DNA from 2 places in the Demequina sp. NBRC 110054 genome. Region 1 is predicted to be linked to the other one. Evidence: predicted binding sites of a transcription regulator. Region 1 holds the regulator's gene; the other holds the start of a gene.
The links. Region 1 encodes HspR, which represses chaperone genes until heat shock. Its sites were predicted from a motif close to AAGTTGAGTCNNNNNGACTCAACTT; they were not measured.
Positions count from the first base shown of each region.

Region 2: a site for HspR is predicted at 4,109-4,133, ahead of B7K23_RS15090 (Hsp20/alpha crystallin family protein). Genes of this name have one in related genera too.

Region 1 is NZ_BBRK01000004.1:538,992-547,664, forward strand. It holds gene B7K23_RS02500 (M15 family metallopeptidase) at 1-816, opposite strand, end outside; gene dnaK (molecular chaperone DnaK) at 1,281-3,152, shown strand; gene grpE (nucleotide exchange factor GrpE) at 3,232-3,831, shown strand; gene B7K23_RS02515 (DnaJ C-terminal domain-containing protein) at 3,863-4,801, shown strand; gene B7K23_RS02520 (heat shock protein transcriptional repressor HspR) at 4,819-5,229, shown strand; gene B7K23_RS02525 (bifunctional diguanylate cyclase/phosphodiesterase) at 5,323-7,656, opposite strand; gene B7K23_RS02530 (hypothetical protein) at 7,845-8,615, opposite strand.
Region 2 is NZ_BBRK01000006.1:522,487-531,159, forward strand. It holds gene B7K23_RS15070 (alanine--glyoxylate aminotransferase family protein) at 1-171, opposite strand, end outside; gene B7K23_RS15075 (AtzH-like domain-containing protein) at 250-1,827, opposite strand; gene B7K23_RS15080 (acetamidase/formamidase family protein) at 1,824-2,942, opposite strand; gene B7K23_RS15085 (YoaK family protein) at 3,094-3,807, shown strand; gene B7K23_RS15090 (Hsp20/alpha crystallin family protein) at 4,280-4,729, shown strand; gene B7K23_RS15095 (gamma carbonic anhydrase family protein) at 4,887-5,465, opposite strand; gene B7K23_RS15100 (SDR family NAD(P)-dependent oxidoreductase) at 5,609-6,694, opposite strand; gene B7K23_RS15105 (FAD-binding protein) at 6,717-8,363, opposite strand; gene B7K23_RS15585 (TetR/AcrR family transcriptional regulator) at 8,417-8,673, shown strand, end outside.

The DNA of each region.
Region 1 (8,673 bases):
CTGGGCCTCCTCGAGCACGGCCTGATCGGTCGCGACGGCGACCTCGTCGACGACGCGGGTGACCTCGAGCGCGGCCTTGTCGAGAGCCGCGGCGGCCCGCTCGAGCTCCGCGGTGGCCTCGCGCACAGCGTCGAGGTTCCGCTCCTCGCCGTCGAGCACCTTCTGGACCTCGGGATCGGCGACGACCTGCTTGTCGACGTCGGTCGAGACGGCCTCCTCGACGGAGGTGTCGACAGCCGACGTGGCCTCGAGCGAGGCCTCGATCTTGCGCGTGTTGGCGACCGCGAGCGCGGACTCCGCGGACACCTCCAGCTGGTTGCCGGTCGCGGTGACCGTCGGCTCGGCGCTGGGCTCTGCGGTCGCCTCGGCGCTGGCCTCAGTGGACGCGCTGGCGACCGGCGCGGAGTCCGCGTCGTCCCCCTCGCCCTGCGCGCCCGTCGACTCGATCGCGGCCACGACGCCGACGACGTCGGCGGCCCTGGTCAGGAACGGCGCCTCAGGCACCTCGAGGACGATGTTGTAGATCTCGGCGGCCGAGGTGGCCCTGGTGACGGTCGAGTCGAGATCGCCGATCGCGTTCGAGACCTCCTCCGCGGACAGGTGGGAGCTCGCGGCGCCGCTCGCGACCCTCGCCCTGTCGAGCGAGAGCGCAAGACCGTCGCGCTTGGCCTCGACCTCGCGCGCGGCCTGGCTCGCCTCAAGGAGGGCTGCCTCGACCGTGGCGCTGTGGGCGGCGGCGGCTCCGCCACCGAGACCGAGAAACGCGACCACCGTGGCGGTCGCGACGTTGAGAAGACGAATCTGAGGAAACTTCATAGGCAGTTCAGCAGGCCCAGGGGGATGGGCGTATGCACTCCATGGATAGACGAAAGCGTCAATCTTAAACGAGAACGCATGTCAATCCAACTTTGATAACGCGACACGCCGGGGATCAGCGCGTGCTAGGGGCAGGTGATGCGATAAAGGCGAAGGCCTCGTGGGCCACTCCTCGGGTCGCAGCTTCACCCTCAACGATCCGCGTCCCCCATGCGTGCCGGCAAGCGTAGGTGCGATACCTCACAAGTACTGAAAACCGCGATACGCGTACGGAAACCCCCTAATTCGGACACGCGCCGTCCCTCCACGACAGCGGTCGACCGCAGAACTTGAGCAGACTTCGCTCAACTTTGGCCGCCTCGGCTTGACATGCCCCAGCACTGTGGATAACTTGAGTGCAGGTCGCTCAACTATCGAGCGAGCAGTCAACGTGGCGGCACCGTGCCGCTGATGGAGGTACACACATGTCCCGTGCAGTGGGAATCGACCTGGGCACCACGAACTCGTGCGTCGCCGTCCTCGAGGGCGGCGAGCCCACCGTCATCGCGAACGCCGAGGGCGCCCGCACCACCCCGTCGGTGGTCGCGTTCTCGAAGACCGGCGAGGTCCTCGTCGGCGCGATCGCCAAGCGCCAGGCGGTCACGAACGTCGACCGCACCATCTCCTCGGTGAAGCGCCACATGGGCACCGACTGGTCGCAGGAGATCGACGACAAGAAGTACACCGCGCAGGAGATCTCCGCGCGCATCCTCGGCAAGCTCAAGCGCGACGCAGAGGAGTACCTCGGCGAGAAGGTCACCGAGGCAGTCATCACCGTCCCGGCGTACTTCAACGACGCCGAGCGCCAGGCGACCAAGGACGCGGGCGAGATCGCGGGCCTCAAGGTCCAGCGCATCGTCAACGAGCCCACCGCCGCGGCCCTCGCGTACGGCCTCGACAAGGGCAAGGAGGACGAGCTCATCCTGGTCTTCGACCTCGGTGGAGGCACGTTCGATGTCTCGCTGCTCGAGGTCGGCAAGGACGAGGACGACTTCTCGACCATCCAGGTGAAGGCGACCGCAGGCGACAACCGCCTCGGCGGCGACGACTGGGACCAGCGCATCGTCGACCACCTGGTCAAGGAGGTCAAGAACAACGAGGGCGTGGACCTCGCCAAGGACAAGGCCGCCCTGCAGCGACTCCGCGAGGCCGCCGAGCAGGCGAAGAAGGAGCTGTCGTCGGCGCAGTCGACCCAGATCTCCCTCCAGTACCTGTCGATCGGCGAGAACGGCCCCGTCCACCTGGACACGCGGCTCACCCGCGCGCAGTTCGAGCAGATGTCGCAGGACCTCCTCGAGCGCACCAAGGCTCCGTTCCACCAGGTCATCAAGGACGCCGGCATCAAGCTGTCCGACATCGACCACGTGGTCCTGGTCGGCGGCTCGACCCGCATGCCCGCGGTGTCCGAGGTCGTCAAGGAGCTGACCGGCGGTCAGGAGCCCAACAAGGGCGTGAACCCGGACGAGGTCGTCGCCGTCGGCGCCGCGCTTCAGGCCGGCGTCATCTCCGGCGAGCGCAAGGACGTCCTCCTCATCGACGTCACGCCGCTGAGCCTCGGCATCGAGACCAAGGGCGGCGTCATGACCTCCCTGATCGAGCGCAACACCGCGATCCCGACCAAGTCCTCCGAGGTCTTCTCGACCGCCGAGGACAACCAGCCCTCCGTGCTGGTGCAGGTCTACCAGGGTGAGCGTCAGTTCGCCCGCGACAACAAGCTGCTCGGCACCTTCGAGCTGTCGGGCATCGCCCCTGCCCCGCGCGGCATGCCCCAGATCGAGGTCACCTTCGACATCGACGCGAACGGCATCGTCCACGTGTCGGCGAAGGACCGCGGCACCGGCAAGGAGCAGTCCATCACCGTGACCGGCGGCTCGGCCCTGTCCAAGGAGGACATCGACCGCATGGTCAAGGACGCCGAGGAGCACGCGGAGGAGGACAAGAAGCGCCGCGAGGACGCCGAGACCCGCAACAACGCCGAGACCTTCGCGTACTCGACCGAGAAGATCCTGTCCGAGAACGAGGACAAGGTCTCCTCCGAGATCGCCGACGACGTCAAGGCCGCGATCGCCGACGTGAAGTCCGCCCTCGAGGGCGACGACACCGAGGCCGTCAAGACCGCGCACGAGGCGCTCGTCGAGAAGGCGCAGAAGATCGGCGAGGCCGTCTACGCGGCCGAGCAGGCCGAGGGCGTGAACGTCGACGCGGACTCCGCGGCGCAGGCGGCCTCGGGCCAGCCGGCCTCGGACGACGAGGTCGTCGACGCCGAGATCGTCGACGACGAGGACGACAAGAAGTAACGCGCGCGGCGGGCGCCCGGCGGTCAACGCCGCGGCGCCCGCCGTCCGTGCTTCCCACCCGCCTCGCAAGGAGACAGACATGAACGACGAGAACCCCACCCCCGAGTCCGAGGACCCGATGGCCCAGGCCGAGCGGATCATCAACGACGCGGCGGCGAGCGTGCCCGAGGGCACGTTCCTCGACGAGGACAAGGACGGCCAGGACGACCTCCAGGCCGACGAGGCCGCGGCGGACGACGCTCTCGACGCCGCCCAGGCGAAGGCCGCCGAGCACCTCGCGGACCTCCAGCGCCTCCAGGCCGAGTACGTCAACTACCGCAAGCGCGTGGACCGCGACCGCGAGCTCATCGCGACGAACGCCACGTCCAAGGCCGTCGAGGCGCTCATCCCGGTGCTCGACGACATCGCCGCCGCGCGCGAGCACGGCGACCTCGCGGACGGTCCCTTCGCGTCGATCGCCGAGAAGCTCGAGACGACGCTCGGCCGCCTCGGCTGGGCGAGCTTCGGATCCATCGGCGAGGTGTTCGACCCGGTCCACCACGAGGCGCTGCTCTCGCAGCCCAGCACGGACGTCGAGGAGCCGACCATCATCACCGTCGCGCAGCCGGGGCACCGCATCGGCGACCGCGTCATCCGTCCGGCCCGCGTGATCGTGGCGCAGCCCGAGGACCAGGCATAATCCGCACTACTCTCAAGGAAGGAGGCAGGACATGACGAGCCAGGACTGGTTCAGCAAGGACTTCTACAAGGTGCTCGGCGTATCCAAGGACGCCTCCGCCGAGGAGATCAAAAAGGCCTACCGCAAGCTCGCCAAGGACCTCCACCCCGACCGCAACCCGGGCGACACCGCCTCGGAGCAGCGGTTCAAGGAGGTCGGCGAGGCCTACGGCGTGCTGTCGGACGCCGAGCAGCGCAAGCAGTACGACGCGATCCGCGCCATGGGCGGGGGCGCACGCTTCCAGGCGGGCGGCCCCGGCGGTGGCGGCTACGAGGACGTGTTCTCCGGCATGTTCGGCGGCGGCGCGGGCGGCGGCCAGTACCGTGCCCAGGGCTTCGAGGACCTCCTGGGCAACCTCTTCGGAGGCGGCGGGCGCGGCCCGGTCAAGGGCAACGACGTCGCCGCGGCCACCGAGGTGAGCTTCCGCCAGGCCGCGGAGGGCGCGACCGTGTCGCTCCGCATGGACACCGGGAGCGTCTCGACCCGCCTTCCGGTGGGCGTCAAGGACGGTCAGAAGATCCGCCTGCGCGGCAAGGGCCGCCCCGGCGCGAACGGCGGCCCGGCGGGAGACCTGCTGCTCACCGTGCACGTGGCCAAGCACCCGGTGTTCAGCATGGACGGCAAGAACCTCAAGGTCCGGCTGCCGATCTCGTACGACGAGGCGGTGCTCGGCGCCGCGGTCGAGGTGCCGACGCTCGACGGCCAGCGCGTCAAGGTGAAGGTGCCCGCGGGCACCTCGTCCGGCACGACGCTGCGCGTCAAGGGACGCGGCCTGCAGGCCAAGGACGGCGCGGGAGACCTCCTCGCGACCGTCGAGATCGTCGCGCCGTCGAAGCTGTCGAAGATCGCGAAGGAGCTTCTCCAGAAGTTCGCGCTCGAGACCTCGAAGGACGACCCCCGCAAGGACCTCTACAAGGACGCCGCACGCTGACCTGAAGGAGCACGCGCATGGAGCAGCCGGACGTCGACGAGCCGGTCTTCCTCATCTCCGCCGCCGCGGAGCTGGCCGGCATGCACCCTCAGACCCTGCGCCAGTACGACAGGCTCGGCCTCGTCGTCCCGCAGCGCCGCCCCGGCGGCGGGCGCCGGTACTCGCTGCGCCACGTGGCGATGCTGCGCGAGATCCAGCGCATGAGCCAGGAGGAGGGCATCAACCTCGCCGGGATCAAGCGCATCATGCACCTGGCTCAGGAGGTGCAGCGGCTCGAGAAGGAGGTCGAGCGCCTCCGCCCCCGCGCCGACGTGGGCTCGCGCATCTTCACGACCGGCCCGAGCGGCAACGTCGTGATCGTCGAGCGAGGCAAGCGCGCGCGGCGAGACGAGGGCAGGTCCCTCGTGCTCTGGCGCCGCGAGGGCTGACGGCCGCTCTCCGCGACGGCTGAGGCCACCGCCGGCAGTCACCTGTCCGCGTGGGGGCCGGACCCTGCGGCCAGGACTCGTCCGCGTCGACGGCTACGACACGTCCGCGTCGACCCCGACCCACGTGTCGGTCGCGCGCTCACCCGAACGCGCGCAGTAGGCGGCGAACCACGACTCGAAGTCCGCGACCGGCAGCGGACGCGTCCAGTGGTAGCCCTGCGCGGCGTCGCAGCCCATCGCGGTGAGCGCCTCGGCCACGCTGGCCTCCTCGATGCCCTCGGCCACCACGCGCAGCCCCAGGGCGTGCACCAGGTCGATCGTGGATCGGACGATCGAGGCCGAGCGGTCGTCGAGCAGCAGCTGGAGCACGAACGAACGATCGATCTTCACCTCGTCGACGTCGAGCTCGCGGAGATAGGTCAGCGACGAGTAGCCGGTGCCGTAGTCGTCGATCGCCGACCGCACGCCGAGCGCGCGGAGGGCGGGAAGGACGATGCGGGCACGCTCGCGGTCCTCGAGCAGCGCCTGCTCCGTGATCTCGACCTGGAGCGCCGAGCCCGGAAGCCCATACGACGCGAGCAGGTTCTTCATCTCGCGCGGCCGCTCGGTGCCCGAGAAGGCCTGGGCGGGGACGTTCACCGCGATCGGCAGGTCGATCCCGACCGCACGCCAACGCGCCGCCTGTTGAGCGGCCGAGTGAAGCACCCAGACTGTGAGGTCGGTCATCAGCCCCGCGCTCGAGGCGAGCGGCAGGAAGCCCTGCGGGTACACCGTGCCGATCCCCGGGCGCTCCCAGCGCACGAGCGCCTCGACGCCTTCGACCTCGCCGGTCGCGAGCGTGATCTTGGGCTGGAAGTGCAGCACGAGCTCGCCCGTGGCGATCGCGCGGCGCAGCTCCGCGACGCGCTGGAGCCTGTCCTCGCCCGCCATGTCGATCTCGCGGTCGAAGACCGCGACCCCGAGCCCCTCTGCCTTGGCGCGGTACATCGCGATGTCCGCGCGGCGAAGCAGCACCGAGAGCTCGTTGCCGTCGTGCGGCGCGGTCGAGATCCCGATGCTCACTCCCAGGGCCACCGCGGTGCCCTCGACAAGGAACGGGAGGGAGAGCGCGGAGCGCAGCCGATCCGCGACCTCCTCGGCGACATCCGCGCACGCCCCGGGGACGAAGACCGCGAACTCGTCTCCGCCGAGGCGTCCCATGAGGACATCCGCGCCAGCGGCCGCCTTGGCGAGTCGCTCGGCCACCGCACGCAGCACCTGGTCACCTGCGTCGTGACCGAGGCTGTCGTTGACCTCCTTGAAGCCGTCGAGGTCGGCGTGCAGGAGCGCCGCGTCGCGGTCCTCGGGCTTGTCCGTGAGCACGCGCTCGACCTCCGCCGTCCATCCGCGGCGGTTCATCAGCCCGGTGAGATCGTCGGTCACCGCGTCGCGCTGCGCGTCCATGAGCTCGAGCGTGCGCCGCACGGTGCCCGTCAGGCGGTTGAGCACGCCGCCCATCGCCGTGAGCGCCATGGCGACCGTGAGCACCGGCATGTCCCCGACCGCGCCGACGGTGAGCGTCGTGGTCGCGATGACGAGCGTCGCGCCGGGGACCACGAGCAGTCCCCTGCGGCTCGCGACGGCCCCCGTACGGTTGCGTCCGGGCACCCACGCCGCCATCGTGAGCAGAAGCCCGCTGAGCGGCCACAGCGAGTCGAGCACGCCACCCTCGACGTAGAGGTCTGTGGCGAGCATGTTCCAGTACCAGAGGTCGGCGGCTGCGGCGACGACCATCGAGATCGCGATGAGGAGGAGCGCGCCGGAGCGTCGCAGGCCCACGAGCACCATGCCGACCACTGCGATGAGCATGACGAACGTGTCACCGACCGGATACGCAGCACCCACGACCACCGCGAAGGGCCCACCCGAGAGCGTCCCGTTGAGCGGTGCGAGGAACACCGCGCCGACGAAGCCGCCGACGGCGAGCGCGAGCATGATGGCGTCGCCCCACACGACCCGGGGGATGCCACGGACTCGCCTCGTGACGAAGACGACGACGGCCGCGATCGCCAAGGGGTAGTAGGCGAGGTAGACGGCATCCGCGATCGAGGGGAAGGCCTCGGCGTCGTGGCCGGCCACCAGGAGGAGGTAGAGCAGGTCGCCGCTCGCGGAGCAGACCTGCGCCGCCCCAAGCAGGAGCCAGACCGCGCGGTCGCCGTCGCCACGCGCACCGCGCGCAAGGATCAGGGCGGCGCCGGCGTACATGAGCACCAGGTACAGGACCGTGTCCCGCAGCGGGTGGTCACCGGGCCCGATCGCGACGAGCGACACGAGGTACACCAGCCAGCCCGCGCTGAGCGCTCCGAGCGCGATGAGGGCGACGGGAGGCACACTGCTCACGCCAGTCGCGCGCAGCCCGCCGCGCGCGAGTTCGATGCCTCCGGTCATGCGGTTCCTATCGGCAGCCGGCGACTCGATGTCAGTGAGATGCGGCACAAAGTGGCGCGACCCGCCGCCCGCCTCCCGGGTCTGCGGCAGGGTGCCTGCTAAGAGCCGCGGGCGGCGGGCGCGTCCGGACAAAAGGATGCGGCGCGTGACGCCCTCAGCTCGTCACGCGCCGCACATCTATGTGTCCGCTATCGCTGCAACGACTCCACGAGCTCGTGCGCGTAGCGGTGGGTGGTGGGAAGCGACTCGATCCAGACGCGCGGGGGCTGGCGGACCAGGTTCGCGACGCGCATCTGCACGGCCTTGTCTCCGATGTGGTCCCGCAGCTCGGCGATGCCCATGCCCAGGCCGGCGCCGCGCTCGACGAGCACGGCGTACAGGCCGTCGCTCAGGCGGGACATCGGGTAGCCGGTGCCGTACGCACCCGTGAGCGCCTGGCCGACGGCTGCGTTGCGTGCCATCCGCTGCCACGGGTCGCTGTCCTCGACGGACACATCGACCATCACGAGCGCGTGGGTGTCGGGGACGCGGAGACCCTTGCGCTCGGCGGCGCCGTAGACCTCGGCGAGCCGCTGCACCAGGTAGTCGGCAGTGCCGAGACCCGACTCGGGGTCGTGCATCTGCGTGGCGATCTGCGTCGCAGAGTCGCCTTCCGTCCAGCCCTCGCACAGCGAGCGGATGGATCGGATCGGAGCCGACTCGTAGCCAGCAGAGCGGAACAGGACGGCCATGTCGTCGATCGCCTCGGTGATGCCGACCCCCACGGAAGCGCGGGCCTGGCCGAGCCGGTACGCGGCAGGCGCGGTGTCGAGGCGCGCGTCGAGCGCCTCGACCAGGGCCTCGGCGGCCGGGGTGTACCAGTCGCCGGGGCGCAGCCACACCGAGTCAACCGACGCCGACTCCCACTGGCGCAGGAGCGAGCGGCCGGTGGCCCTCGGGATGTTCACATCGCTGCTCATGCCCCATGAGAGGGGGGTCCGACACGCCTATGACGCGATTTCGCAGTTTTTTTCTTGA
Region 2 (8,673 bases), on a different contig from region 1:
GAAGACGCGGCGATACAGGTCCATGACCTCGTTCATCGCGTGGGTCATGAACGGGTCGTACTGCCCGACCAGCGGCGCGGACATCGCGCGCAGCACGCGCGGGTCGGCGTTGATCGGGCCAGGGCCCATGAGCAGGCGTGACGGCGGATTCAGCGGCCCCGGAAGAGTCATGGCTTCTCCAGAAATGTTGATGAGACCTACACAGTCTGGCGGATCGCGCGTTTCATGGGGATTTCGACGGCCGGAGGCCTACCCCTGCTGGTCGTGGAGCAGCTCGCGCTCCCACGTGAGCGCCGTCTCGATGAGCGCCAGGTCCGACCCCTTGGGGCCGATCAGGCTCAACCCCACGGGCCCCTCCGAGGTGCGCATCCACGGCACCGTGAGCGCCGGACGGCCCGTGAGGCCCGCGATCGCGGTCATGGACAGCGTCGCCTCTCGGACCCCCTGGAGGTACTCGATCGACGCGTCGAGGCTCGGCGCCGCGGACGGCGAGGTCGGCAGCAGCAGGATCGCGTTGCCGAGCGCATCGTCGATCTCCTTGGCGAGCTCGGCGACGTCGATCAGCGCCTCGGCCTCCTGCTCCTTGCCCACCGAGGACGCGTACTCGAAGCGCTCGAAGATGTCCTGACCGAGCGCGCCGGGGTGCTTCTCGACCCAGGCGCCGTCCGAGCGCCAGGCCTCGGCCGACTGCGTCACCCTGAACCCGGCGTAGAGGCGGCTCACATCGGGCAGGTCGACCGGCCTGAGATCGACGTGCACCTCGAGCCACTGGAGCAGCTGGATGAAGATCTGCCGCACCTCGGGCTGCGCGAGCACGGTGGCGCTCGGGGACGCAAGCACGACGTCGTCCAGCGTGACCTCCGGCTCGCCGGAGAACGAGGCCTTCGCGGCCGCGAGCAGGGTCTCGCCGTCGCGCGTCATCCACCCGACGGTGTCGTAGCGCGGCGCGAGCGGCACCACCTCCTCGAGGCTCACGGCGCCGTGCGTCGTCCTGAGACCCCACAGCCCCTGGTAGGAGGCGGGGATGCGGATCGAGCCCGCTGTGTCGGTGCCCAGGCCGATGCTCGCCTGACCCAGCGCGACCGCCGAGGCGGGGCCCGACGACGAGCCTCCGGGGACCGCGCCCTGCACGGCGCCGTTGGGCGGGGTGCCGTAGTCGGGGTTGAGGCCCGCGATCGAGTACGCGAACTGGTCCGTCTGGGCGATTCCGACGACGTCGGCGCCCGCGTCGAGCAGCGACTGCACCGCGGGCGCGTTGAGCTCCTTCGGCTCCGACTCCTCGAGATAGGCACGCACGCCTGCGCCCACGCGCTGGCCGAGCACCGAGAACAGGTCCTTCACTGCGACCGTCTCACCCGCGAGCGGCCCCTCGGACCTGCCCTCGAGCAGCGGGGCGCCGACGACGCGCCAGATCCGGGTGTCGATCGCGGCGGGCGTCGAGGACACGTGGGCGACCGCGATGCGCCATCCACCGCCGGGCCCGCCGACCGCGTCGGCCGAGTAGCGCCACAGCTGGGTCACGAGGCCGCGACCGCCCGCGACGGGGGCGTTGACCGAGACCGCGAGCCAGTCGTCGCCGGCAGGGGTCAGGCGCAGCTCCACGAGGCGGCGCGCGCCCGCGCCGCCGCGCTTGGCGCGGAACGAGGCGATCGCGTCGTGGCCGATGAGCAGGCCGGCGCCGTCGCCGCGGAGTGTCTCGTCCCCTGGCTCGAAGAACGCCGCGAGCGCGTCGAGATCGTCCGCCGCGAGCACCTGCTCGTACGCGTGGATCGCCTCGATCAGCCCGTCAGGGGCCATCGCCCCCGCGGCCACGTGGATGTTCGTCATGCCTCGCTCCAAACCGGCGCCCCCGGCGCCTCGAAGTCTTCCTTGCGGATCATCGCGTGCGCCCCGCACACGAGATCGACCACCTGGGAGATGCGCAGGTCCGTCGCCGCGGACAGGTAGGCATAGGCCAGGTGGGACTCCATGCCGTACCGGGCCGCGAGGATCGCGATCGCCGCGCGAGTGGCCTTGCGCACCGCCTCGTCGAGGTCGGCGTCGATCCCCGTGGGCATCAGATGCGTCGCCGTCTCTCCGAGCGGCCCGATGAGGTCGCCGAACGCGCGAGCCGCCTCGGCGGCCGGGATCAGGTCGAGCCTGATGCGCACCCGCAGGGACGCCTCGAGCGCGGTCAGCGCGACCTCGCCGTCGCCCTGCGCGAAGTGCGGGTCGCCCACGTACGCGAGGGCACCCGGCACCTGGACGGGGAGGAACAGCGTCGAACCGACGACGAGCTCCTTGATGTCGATGTTGCCGCCGTGCGAGCCGGGCGGGACCGAGTGGGCGCGCTCCGCGGTATCGGTCGCGACGCCCATGATCCCCAAGAACGGCGCGAGCGGGAAGGCGACGTCGCGCGGGCCACCCTCGCGGCGCGGCAACCAGCCCTTCCACACGCCGTCCTGGTCCGGCGCGATCGGCGCGAACACGGAGACGGCGTCGGCGCCGCCCGCGGGCATCTCTCCGGGCAGCGCGCCCCGGCCGTGGCGATTGGAGACGACGCCGTAGGGCACGCGCGGCGTCGCGTCGAGCAGGGTCATCGCGAGCACATCGCCCAGGCGCGCGCCCTCCACCGCGATCGGGCCGGTGACGACGTGGGGGCCATCGGCGCCGGGGTCGCGGCGCGAGGAGGTGGACAGGGCCGCGGCCTCGGCGAGCACCCTGTCCTCGGGCACACCGTGGGAGGAGAAGAAGCCGGCGGCGTCGGATCCCTGATCCGGCAGCAGGCCCTCGTGGCTCAGTGTGTCGACCACGACCTCGGCGCCCGAGTCCACCGTGAGGACCGGCGCATCGTCCCTGCACGGAAGGCGACCCCAGAACACGGCTTCGGGATCCGCGGGCAGGTACGGGAGACCGTCGGGGATGCTCTCCCCCGACCTCAGAATCCCTGCGTACTCGCCCACGTGACCCCCTCCGCCGCACAGGGCGCCCTCGTGCGGGCCGGAGCGCCCGCACCACGTCGTGTCCTACCCTGGCGCTACGAGACTACCGCCGACGCGCGACCCTGGCCCCGAGGGGCGACACGGCGCGCGCCCGTCCCCACCAGGAGGAACCGTGCTGACCCGGATGCGCGCCAACCCAGACCACAGCTACCTCGGGCTCATGCTCGCGCTCACGTTCTCCACGGGGATCATCGACGCGGTCGGATACCTCGGCCTGGACCGCGTGTTCACGGGCAACATGACCGGCAACGTCGTGATCCTCGGCATGGGTCTCGCGGGCGGCAACGACCTGCCCGTCGAGGGCCCGCTGGTCGCGCTCGCGGCGTTCATGGCCGGGGCCGCGATCGGCGGTCGCGTGCTGCGCGGCGCGCGCAAGGGCTGGACCGGGAAGCACACCGCGCTGTTCGGCGGCGTCGCCGCGGTACTGATCGCGGGCGTGGTCGTCGCGATGACCGTGACGATCGAGCAGGGCACGATCGCCGCGTACGCCGCCACCGCGTCGCTCGGCCTCGCGATGGGATGCCAGGCGGCGACCGCCCGGCACATCGCAGTCAAGGACGTGACGACGGTCGTCGTGACCTCGACCATCACGGGCCTCGCCTCGGACTCGGTGCTCGGCAAGGGCGGCGGCCAGCCGTGGGCGCGCCGCGCGGGCGCGATCGTCCTCATCGGCGCGGGCGCGCTGACCGGCGCGCTGCTGCTCAAGGTCGACTTCTCGGCGGGTCTGATCCTGTCGGCGCTCATCACGGTCGTCGTCCTGGTGCTGGGCCACATCACGCGTCCGATGGGCCACCGCATGCCGTACGACGGCGCGATCAGCCAGTAACCGCTCCGCGCTGTCGGGCGGTGCGACACACCTCCCGACAGTTCGAACCACTCCCACCTGCGACACTCCGGCGACACGCCGCGGTGCGCCTCGACGCGCTCGTGTGTCGCGACTCAGATTGGTTCAAAGTGTCCGCGACGGCTTGGCCCAAAGTGTGAGCGGCGGTTTGGCCCAAAGTGTGAGCGGCGGTTTGGCCCAAAGTGTGAGCGGCGGTTTGGCTCAAAGTGTCCGCGGCGACGCGCGATCGCACGGGGACGATGCTCCGCTCACCTAATCTACCAGGCCTTACTATCAATCTCTCGCCTTGAGCGAACATGACTCAACTTTGACTTGAGTCGAGGCCGCTCAAGTCTTATAGTGAGGGTGAGCGACGGACCCGCGGGGGCCACCAACAGGGGCCGGCCGACCGGGTCCGCCGCCACCGTCGGGAAGGACCCGACGCACACAGACGACTCACAGGAGGTTGAGGACCATGGCACGAGAGGTGATGCGCAAGGCGGCTCCGGCCACCGCGACGAAGGTGTGGCAGGACGACATGGATCGCATGCTCCGGCAGTTCTTCGGCGACGCTGACGCCTCGCTCGCGGGCGCATTCTCGCCTGCCCTGGACGTCAAGGAGACCGACGACGGCTTCACGCTTCACGTCGAGCTCCCGGGCGTCAAGGCCGAGGACGTCGAGGTCTCGCTCGAGGACAACGTGCTCACCGTCGCTGGCGAGCGCAACTTCTACGACGAGACCGAGGGAGAGGGCTACCGCCGCATCGAGCGTCGGTTCGGTAAGTTCCACCGCGCGGTTCGCCTGCCCGACAGGGTCAGCCCGGACAAGGTCGAGGCCACCTACACGGACGGCATCCTCACGGTGAACGTCCCGAAGGCCGAGGAGGCCAAGCCCCGCAAGATCACCGTCGCCAAGGGCGCGTAAGCGGCCTTCGCGACCGTCACGCTCGTCGGAGCCGCCCCCCGGCACCGGCGGGCACCCTCGCCCCGATCCGCTTCACCCCCCGAAGCGTCGACCGAGGCAGCAAGGCCCTCGGGGATCGCACCCCGGGGGCCTTTGCGTGCCCGGGCGCATGCCGCGTTCAGCCGGAGTCGGGCCGGTGCAGCTCGCTCTGGTCGCGCATGATCTGGCGCGTCGGCGTGCCGCGCTCGACCCCGTAGACCGTGCCCGGGAAGTCGAGCTCGCGCTGCACGCGCCAGATCTCGTCGTGCCGGTCGGGAGGCAGGACCAGGGCGGGATGACCGACGGCCACCCAGTGGATCGGCACCATGGTGCCGGCCTCGAGCATCGTGTTGACCTGGACGACGCCGCCGATGCGGATCTCGCACCCCTCCCCCACGCGCGCTCCGGGGAATACCGACGCGCCGGTCGCGACGAAGGATCCGCTCCCGATCGTCGCGCCTGAGACGTGCGCGTGCGGACCGACCATGACGGCGTCGCCGATCCTGCACGCGTGCCCCGCGCGGGACTTCACCACGGCGTTCTCCAGGACGATGCTGTCCTCGCCGATCGTGACCGGACCCTGTTCCCCGCTCACGACGGCGCCGTGCAGGATCCGCACGCCGGGGCCGAGCGTCACGTCTCCGCTCACGACCGCCGACGCGGCGACCGAGGCCGTCGGGTCGATCTGCGGGCTCGTCCCACCGTGGTCGAGGATCATCGTCAGCCTCCCTGGTCAGGCACTGGTCCGAGCCCTTACCGCGGCCACGGAGACGGCGCGCACGCACCCGTCCCTGTCAGGGTACGACCGGACGCAGCGGGGGTCCCGGGCAGCACCCGGAACCCCCGCCTCGCACCCCCTCGTCAGACTGCCGACCAGCCCCCGTCGGAGGGCAGGATCACGCCGTTGAGGTTCACCCCGTCGTCAGAGAGCAGGAACGTGATGGATGCCGCGAGCTGATCGGCGGTGGTGGGCGGAGGCGCGACGACGAGCGCGCCCATCACCCTGTCCTGACCGAGCTCCGAGTCGAAGCGCGCCTCGATGTTCGTGATGACCCCGCCGGGAGCGACGGCGTTGACGCGGATGCCGCTCGGGCCGTACATGAACGCGGAGCTCTTGGTGAGGCCGACGACCGCATGCTTGGAGGCCGTGTAGGCGACGCCGGCCGCAGAACCGCGGAGCCCCGCCTCGGAGGCAATGTTGACGACCGACCCCTTGCCCACCTCGAGCATGAGGGGGAGCACGGCGCGCGTGAGCTTCATGAGACCGGTGACATTGACCGAGAACACCCGCTCCCACACCTGGTCCGAAACCTCGTGCAGCGGCGTCATGTTGTCCATGATCCCCGCGACGTTCGCGAGCGCGTCGACCTTGCCGCCGGCCGCCTCGAGCACGCGGGCGATGTCCTCGTCCTTCGTGACGTCGGCCGTGACGACGGTGACGTCGCTGCCGTCGAGCTCCTTGGCGAGGCTCTCGAGACGCTCGGCGGAGATGTCGAGTGCGATCACCCGTCCGCCCTCGCGGGCGACGCGGGACGCGGTCGCGCGGCCGATGCCGGATCCCGCGCCGGTGACGACCACGGTCTGTCCCGTGAACCGTCCCTCGGTGATCCTCTCCTTCCATTCGGGCAGCTCGTCCGCGCCGTCGGTGAGCGTCGATACATCGTCGGGGGTGACGGGCTCGCTCCCCTCGACTGCCTGCTCGGGCGAGCCACCCTCGGCGGCTGCGGCCTCGGCCCTCTCGATCAGCATGTCGAGCGTCTCCTGAGTGAAACGCCCACCGGAGATCTTGATGAGCTTGTTCATGGAGAAGCGCTTGACCGGCGCCATCGCCTTCTCGCTCTGACCTGACTCCGCGAGCATCTGCCGGATCACGGGGCCGCCGTAGGGGTCCTTGAACCAGTCGGCGATCTTGGTGTCGCCTGTGAGGTGGGTGTGCGTGGTGGACATGGGGACTCGTCCTTTCGGTTGGTCAGGGGCGTGATGCCGCGTGCATGGCCGCGAGGTAACCGAACACCGTCGCCGGGCCGATCGTGGAGCCGGCACCCGGGTAGGTGCGGCCCATGACCGATGCGGTGGCGTTGCCGGACGCGTACAGGCCGGGGATCGGCGCGCCCTTGGTGGAGATGACGCGGGCGTGCTCGTCGGTGAGCAGCCCGCCCTTGGTGCCCAGGTCGCCGGGGACGACCTGCACAGCCTGGAACGGACCCTTCTCAAGGGTGCCCAGGTTGGGATTGGGGTGGACCGTCGGGTCCCCGTAGTAGTTGTCGTAGGCCGTGCGCCCGCGCTCGAAGTCCTCGTCCACGCCTGCGCGGGCGAAACCGTTGAAGCGCTCGACGGTCGAGGTGAGCACCTTCGGATCCATCCCGAGCTCGGACGCGAGCTCCTCGAGGGTGTCCGCCTCGACGAGGATGCCGGCCTCCTTGTACTTCTTGGTGCCGGTGAGGAACGCGTTGAAGAGGTAGCGATGCCGGTGGCGGCGGTCGATGATCATCCAGCACGGGATGGTCGGCACGGTCCTGTGGTGCTCGAGGATGTCGTGCCCGACGTCGATGTAGCTGGCCGACTCGTTGGTGAAGCGTCGTCCCTCCTGGTCCACGAAGATCGTGAACGGCATCGACCGCTCAGCCACGAGGAACTGTGCGTCCTTTCCCTCGGGGTCGGGGACCGAGGCCCCCCACCACGCATCGTCCATGAGCGCCACGTCGCCGCCCGCGTCGATGCCGACCTGGATGCCGCTGCCGACGTCGCCCTCGGGCGCGGAGGTGTAGCCCTCGATGCCGTGGTTCTCGAGGCGCCACTCCTTGTTGCGGGCGAAGCCGCCGGTTCCCAGGACGACGCCCTTGCTCGCCTTCACGCGGAGCATGCCCGACGGGGTGGTCACCTCGGCGCCGACCACGGCGTCGCGCTCCTTGATCAGCGCGGTCACGGGGCTCGAGAGCATCACCTCGGTGCCCTGATCCTTGACGATCCGCATGAGGGCGCCGGTGTACCCACCGCCGAGCCCGTACAGCTTCTTGCCCGTGACGAGACCGCCCATGGTGCGGAAGAAGAACTTCGCGCCGCGGATGAAGCCGTCGGACGTGGACCACGCCCTCGAGATGAGCCACACGTCGTCGGTCTTGATCGGGATCGGCGGAAGCATGTCGGCAGTGCGCCACGTAGCCGCGTCGTCTCCTAGGCGCTTCGCGTCGAAGGGCTGCGCCTCGATCGATCGGCCGCCGGCCATGCCGCCGGGCTTGTCCGGGTAGTAGTCGGGGTAGTCCTTCGAGGGCGCCCACTCCAGCCCGAGCGATTCGAGAAGTCGGTACACGCGGGGCACACCTCGGATGAACGCCTTGCGGCGTTCCAGGGACGATGCGGGGCCGACGTCGCCGATCGTCTCCTCCATGTAGCGCAGGACCGCCTCCTCGGAGTCCTGCTTGCCGAGCGCCTCCATCCCGGGGTGCCCGGGCATCCACAGCCCGCCTCCCGAGATGGCGGTGGTCCCGCCCCACATGTCGGTGCTCTCGACGACGAGGACCTTGAGCCCCTCGTGTGATCCCGTGACCGCGGCCGCGAGCGCCGCGGCGCCGCTTCCCGCGACCAGCAGATCGACTTCCTTGTCCCACTCGGGCATGTATGCGTTCCCTCCGCAACCGGACACCGTTGTCCGGTTGCTAGCCTAGCCGCATGGCCACCTCTCGCGCCAACCCCGGCCCGCGCGCCGCGGCGGCGAACCGCCGCTCGCTGATCGACGCGGCCCGCGCGCTGTTCGACGAACGCGGTGTCGAGGTGCCGCTCGTCGAGATCGCGCGCCGGGCGGGCGTCGGCCAGGGAGTGCTGTACCGCCACTTCCCCGACCGCGCCTCGCTCGTATTCGCGGTGTTCGACGAGAACATGACGCAGCTCGAGTCGCTCGCGCAGGAGCACGGCCCCCTGCCCTTGCG